DNA from 3 places in the Paenibacillus sp. 4624 genome. Region 2 is predicted to be linked to each of the others. Evidence: riboswitches for the same ligand, from Rfam matches in the RefSeq annotation. Region 2 holds a riboswitch; each other region holds the start of a gene.
The links. A riboswitch is a leader RNA that binds a small molecule or an ion and turns the genes downstream of it on or off. The one in region 2 is predicted to bind S-adenosylmethionine.
Positions count from the first base shown of each region.

Region 1: it holds a riboswitch for S-adenosylmethionine, as region 2 does, so the genes downstream of both, metA (homoserine O-acetyltransferase MetA) here and ABIE27_RS23685 (methionine ABC transporter ATP-binding protein) in region 2, are expected to answer to the same signal.
Region 3: it holds a riboswitch for S-adenosylmethionine, as region 2 does, so the genes downstream of both, mmuP (S-methylmethionine permease) here and ABIE27_RS23685 (methionine ABC transporter ATP-binding protein) in region 2, are expected to answer to the same signal.

Region 1 is NZ_JBNDJR010000008.1:229,494-231,769, reverse strand. It holds gene metA (homoserine O-acetyltransferase MetA) at 7-924, opposite strand; SAM riboswitch class I at 1,051-1,175, opposite strand; gene corA (magnesium/cobalt transporter CorA) at 1,633-2,276, shown strand, end outside.
Region 2 is NZ_JBNDJR010000011.1:210,326-212,601, reverse strand. It holds gene ABIE27_RS23690 (Cthe_2314 family HEPN domain-containing protein) at 1-302, shown strand, start outside; SAM riboswitch class I at 475-613, shown strand; gene ABIE27_RS23685 (methionine ABC transporter ATP-binding protein) at 735-1,769, shown strand; gene ABIE27_RS23680 (methionine ABC transporter permease) at 1,769-2,276, shown strand, end outside.
Region 3 is NZ_JBNDJR010000027.1:14,517-16,792, forward strand. It holds gene mmuP (S-methylmethionine permease) at 1-1,271, opposite strand, end outside; SAM riboswitch class I at 1,363-1,464, opposite strand; gene ABIE27_RS30650 (Ger(x)C family spore germination protein) at 1,601-2,276, opposite strand, start outside.

The DNA.
Region 1 (2,276 bases), on a different contig from region 2:
TCTTGATTAGATTTGTGGGCCAATATCGTAAGGGGTTTCCTGATACACATAGTAATTGAGCCAGTTAGAGAATAATAAGTTAGCATGAGCACGCCATGTAGCTGGAGGTACCCGAGAAGGATCGTCCTTTGGATAGTAATACTTCGGCAGTGCGATATCCAATCCCTTGGCAACATCACGGTCATATTCCCATTTCAATGAAAACGGATCATACTCGGCATGTCCTGTGGCAAAAATTTGCTTCCCGTCCTTGGTCGCAACCAGGAATACTCCTGCTTCTTCGGACTCAGCCAAAATTTCGAGTTTATCGTTTTTCTCAATATCCTCGCGTCTTATCTCGGTGTGACGGGAGTGTGGAACGTTGAAGACTTCATCAAATCCACGGAGCAACGGAACATGAGGTTTGTTGATCGTATGTGGGAATACGCCAAAACACTTTTCATCCAGCGGAACTTTGGGTACATCAAAATGGTGGTATAGACCTGCCTGAGAAGCCCAACATATGTGCATCGTCGAAGTTACATTTGTTTTGGTCCATTCAAAGATTTCCTGAATCTCTTCCCAATAATTCACGTCTTCAAAATCCATTTGCTCTACCGGTGCACCGGTAATGATCATTCCGTCAAAACGGCGGTGCTGGATCTCATCAAATGTTTTATAAAACAGATCCAGGTATTCTTGAGATGTGTTCTTCGATGTGTGAGACTTGGGGTGCACCAGCACAACATCCACTTGAATCGGTGTGTTACCCACCAGACGAAGCAATTGCGTTTCCGTCGTTTCCTTCGTAGGCATCAGATTCAGTATGGCGATACGGAGCGGGCGAATATCCTGCTTGTACGCGGATGATTCGTCCATGACGAAAATATTCTCGCTTTCAAGTACTTCTTTGGCTGGTAATGTGTCGGGAATTTTAATTGGCATAGTGGGTTGACTCCTCCTTTTTCATGGGTCGCATCTGGTACGAAAATCACGCTCTGAGAAGCTCTGCATATGACAAAGACCTCTCTCGGATTCCGAGAAAGGTCATATGTAAACAGATATGCGCCTCTCTCATCTCTCAGTTACAACAGCATCACAAGGATGCTTGGTCGCTGCAAGAATTAGCACCGTGCATATTATCGCCGGTTGCCGGGTTTCATCGGGCTGGTCCCTCCACCTACTCTTGATAAGATTTCGCTGTATTCAATTATAATTCAAATTTATTAACTTTTACTTTAAAACATTACTGCCCTCACGTCAAGAACCAGTTGTTCGTTTTAGGAGTAAACTTGGAACCCTTCATCATCCGTCCTCATACACTGCCTCAGAGCTTGAAATAGACACATTTTTGCGCTTGAAAGCACCATGGACCAGCGGTATACTAGACAAGTGTTTATAAGCCCTTATGTGAGAGGTGACATATTAAATGGATGGCGACCCGAGGCCCAACTGGCAGTCGAATTCCGAACAACTGCATAGAGAATTGACATCAGCATGTCGGCAGCGGGACGTTTCTTCCGTTTGATTATAGATTGATGACGCAGTAAAGTCCTCATAACAGGCTCCGCTGCCGACCGGCTGATCTGTTCTTTTGCGCCCATATTAATGATGAAATCCGCCATGATGGCGGGTGCAGAAGGAGTAGATAACATGAAAATCCGGTTGGTTAACAACGGTGTATTTATCCCGGTGGATGACATTCAGCAAGCGCTGACTCCACCAGCAGAAGGATTCTACTGGATTGACGCGGACGTGGACGATTTGGCTGTCCTTCAGCCACTGTTCTCCATGCATGATCTGGCTGTAGAAGATTGCTTGAGTGATGAAGAGCAGCGTCCGAAGATTGAGATTTATGAAAACCATTATTTTATCGTGATCAACAGCATTCGTTTTGATGATGAAGAGATTTTCCTGCGCGCAGTCAACCTTTTTCTCGGTAGACACTTTATCATCAGTGTAACGAAACAGAAGGTCAGCGAATTGCGCACCTTGAAGCCAATCCTCTGGGAACAGGAAATCAGCAGTCCCGACCGTCTTCTCTACCTGCTCGTTGACTTGATCGTAGACAATTACTTCACCGTTGGTGATCGAATTGAAGCACGAATTGAGAAACTTGAGGAAGACATTCTGATGCATACCAAAAAGTCACATCTGAATGAGATTATCGGTCTGCGAAGCGAGATTTTGTGGCTGAAAAAAGTACTGGGACCTCAAAAAGAGGTCATTAATACACTCAACAAAAAAGATCTGCGTCTCATTGATGATCAGCTGCAAAAATATTTCAGCGACATTTA
Region 2 (2,276 bases):
AATTCGAATATTATCGGGATCATCATGAGTTGGCACAACAATTAATTAAAATCAAGGAAGCGTACCGAGAACCGATGAGCAAATTGCGGAAGCGGCGTAATATGGAGATTCATTACATGAATTCGGAAATGCAGGATGATTTGTGGCAGTTACATCAGACGCTGCGTGGCAAAGTGAAGCTGGAGGATCTGGATCAGCATCTTCTGGAGATGCAACAGGGTGTGGATATGGTCTGTGAAACACTGCATATGGCCTATCGATACATCAATCGAATCTGGCGTAAACAGATTTTGAAACGCTAGCCGTATCAATGATTTTGAAATAATACCATTTGACAAATCGGAATACTTTGATTATACTGAGTTCCAGATCGAAACTTACATGGGATCGTGTCTTTAATACAGCATTTGATGCAGTTCGGCCATTATACATGATGAACTACATGAAACTATATAATCCTACAACTTTATATTTCTCTTATCGAGAGTGGCGGAGGGACAGGCCCGATGAAGCCCGGCAACCGATCAACGATGATGGCATAAATGTTTTCATTGTTGATGTTAGGTGCTAATTCCTACAGAATCATGTTGCACATGATTTTGGCAGATGAGAAGGTCATTTCACGTGAAGAGCCATCTTTGTATCTGCAAAGGGCTCTTTTTTTGCGTAAAACGGGGAGTTTTCCCTTCCTTCGGGTAAAGATATATGTAGGTGATGGGGAAGGAGCAGTACTATTGATTGAACTGGTTGGATTAACCAAAACATATGGCAGACGTGCCAAAACAACGACAGCGTTGGCGAACCTTAATCTGACTATTCAGAAGGGTGAAATTTTCGGCGTGATTGGTCACTCGGGTGCAGGGAAAAGTACATTGATTCGATGTATTAATTTACTTGAGCGCCCAACGGAGGGTGAGGTATGGGTTGATGGTATTAACCTCACCGAACTTAGCAAAAGCGAACTACAGCAGCAACGACGCAAGATCGGTATGATCTTTCAGCATTTCAATCTGCTATCTTCGGCAACGGTGTATGACAATGTTGCTTTCCCGTTAAAACTGGTGAATACACCTAAAGACGCGATTGATCGCAAAGTGAAGGAAATGCTTGATCTGGTTGGGTTGGAGCAGCATAGTAACAAATATCCGGCACAGCTGTCTGGCGGACAGAAGCAGCGGGTAGGGATAGCGAGAGCTCTGGCAAGTGATCCGAGTGTTCTTCTATGTGATGAGGCAACCTCGGCGCTTGATCCGCAAACCACCAATTCGATTCTGAAGCTATTGTTGGATATTAACGAAAAGTATAATCTGACCATTGTGCTGATTACCCACGAGATGCATGTCATTCAGAACATCTGTGATCGGGTTGCCGTTATTCATCAAGGTGGCATTGTGGAACAAGGGCCAGTGACGGAAGTATTCATGAAACCGCAGCATGCGATCACACGGGATTTTGTCTCACGGGACAGCGAAGGTGGACTGGCACTGGAGGAAACGGTTATGGCGAACGCCGGAACGGAGTTGGCAGCAGGTGTTTCTTCCAAGTTGGTGAAGGTTTCATTTCTTGGAAATAAAACCTATGAATCGATTCTGTCGAGAACGGTTCGCAAAACAGGTGTGGATTTCGCCATTCTGCAAGGTACGATCTCTACAATCAAACAGGTTCCTTATGGTCAACTGACGGTGCGTTTTGAAGGTGACTCCGCTGCGATCGAGCAGACCTTGTCTGAACTAACCGCAGAAGGACTTGATGTGGAGGTGCTCCGATAATGGATTTTTCCAAAGTACGCTGGGAAGAGGTTGGTACAGCTTCGATTGAAACATTACAAATTTTAGCTGCATCCGGTTTGTTTACTGTTCTCTTGGGTTTGCCGCTTGGTGTCATTCTGTTTATGACAGGCCGCTCGGCATCATCTGGTTCAAAAATAACTTATATCATATTATCTATTCTTGTTAATATTTTACGTTCGGTACCTTTCATCATCTTAATTGTTGCTCTTATTCCGTTTACACGCACGCTGGTGGGTACAGCTACAGGTGTGCTTGGTGTCATTCCACCGCTTGTGATCTCGGCTGCTCCGTATTTTGCACGTCTTGTTGAAAATACATTGCGTGAAGTCGATCGCGGTGTTATTGAAGCGGCACAGGCAATGGGAGCATCCACAGGACAGATTGTTAGAAGGGTGTTGTTACCTGAGGCTTTACCTGGCTTGCTTGCCGGAATTACGATTACCATTGTGACGTTGGTCTCTTATACGGCCATGGCGGGTATGGTTG
Region 3 (2,276 bases), on a different contig from region 2:
ATACAGGATGCCAGGCACAACACAAACGAAACAATAGGTACGATTGGATACAATGGCGTTCGATAAACCAGGTCTTTTACGTCATGTCCTTCCCGCAGATACTGCCTACGGAACATGTACTGAGACACGCTGATGCTCATCCATACAACTACCACAGCAAGACCTGAGATCGAAACAAGCGTAATATAAACGGTTCCAGGCGCAATGATGCTGGACAGTAACGCCAGTGCACCACCAGCCATGCTAAGTACAAGTGCATTGAACGGTACACCGCGTTTGGTCAAACGGGCAAACCATGGAGAGATGGTTTTTTTATCCGCCAATGACCAGAGCATCCGTGATGAAGCATATAACCCCGAATTCGCTGCCGATAGAATCGCCGTTAAAATAACAAAGTTCATGATGTCGGCTGCATACGGAACACCTACTCGCTCCATGACAGCAACGAACGGACTCTCCAGCACACTCGCATCTGACATCGGCAACAAAGCAGACAGAATAACGATCGTACCAATAAAGAAAATAATTAAACGCCACAACGTGGTATGAATGGCTTTTGGAATGTTTTTTTCCGGATTTTCCGTTTCTCCTGCGGCAATACCAATCAGTTCAGTACCCGAAAAGGCAAAATTGACAGCCAGCATGGTCATCAGGATCGCAGTTGCCCCGTATGGGAACCACCCAGACGCTGTAATGTTGGAAAAGAACGGAGCCGGTTCAGCATCTGCCATAGGAATAATACCAAACATGGCGGCACCACCAAGAATAATAAAGATGATAATCGTCATCACCTTCACCAAGGAGAACCAAAATTCTGATTCGGCAAAAAGTTTTACCGTGAACGCATTGAACAGGAAGATCATCAGGGCAAACAGCGCACTCCAGATCCAAACGTTCACGGACGGAAACCAGCGCTGCATAAGCAGTCCCGCGGCTGTAAATTCCGATCCGAGCGCTACGGTCCAAGTAAGCCAGTACAGCCAAGCCACCGTGAATCCTGTAGCTGGTCCAATGTATTTAGCCGCATAACTATGAAATGCACCCGTCTCCGGCATATGCACAGATAGTTCGCCAAGACAGAGCATCACCAGGTACACCACCAAAGCACCGATCAGATAGGACAAAATCGTACCGAGCGGTCCTGCTTGTTGAATGGTATACCCTGAGCTAAGGAACAGACCTGTTCCAATGACCCCGCCAAGAGAGAGCATAACTACATGCCTTGTTTGCATTTTTCGCTGAAATTGACCTTTATCGCTACTATTCTCCATATAACCTGCTCCCTGCTTCTTCATCCAGAACAAACAAAAAAGACCCACTCTTCCCTAAGAGTGCGCCGCGACTGACAAATAAAAACAAACGCTCCTATCTATCAGGCTTTCACCCGCTGGAATTAGCACAGTATCCTTCAGATCTGTTGCTGAGGTTTCTAAGGGCCAGTCCCTCCACCTCTCTGGATAAGAAAATGATTTTGTATAACTATATCGACTGCTGCCTGATGTGTCAACATTTAAATAAACATTAGCTTCCCCAAGCGAGCTTTTGATCCTTTCCTTGGAGCCGAAGTGAACACATACAGCATTCCGATTGGTGCATCAAGCTACTCTGTAGAGGAACCTGGATTGACAATATTCGTTTTAATCTCATACGTAATAGGTACTGTCGCAAACACTTCATCCCAGTTATCTTTTACCTTCTTCCACGTTTTTGGATAATGGATTCGGATACTGTCCCGAAAACCGGCAACGTCAGCTTTATACGTATGCTGGAGTTTATAGAGCATTTGATCAATCTGTTGATCTACGATTTTAGCAAAATCCTTCTCCAGTTCCTTAAGATAGGCTCCCTTTTCTTCTTTTTCAGGGGAACGCCAGTCCTCCATTAACCAGCCTTCCGACTCTGCCTTGACGTGGAATGAAATATCGCCACCAACCACCTTTGGAATGATTTTTATAGTCTTTTTCTTGATCTCATAGAGAACCGTGAAGCCTTCCTTACTATATGTTTTGATGACCCCGCCCGCCTTTTCCTCAGGCTTAATCCAAGATAATGCTTCAAGGTCGGTTTGGTGAAGCTCCCCGATAAATTTCGTTGTTTTAGCTTTAAAGATGCTGCCCCCTGAAAATTTATCCTCACCATCTGCATTTAACACATTTTGAAGCAAAAAGCTTGAGCCAGACTGCATCTCTGCATCCAGTTTGGCAAGCGAAACAGGTTCGAGTATTTTATTCGAAATGTAGGAGTTATTCGTAATTCCCGTAAGATAAAAAGCCGGA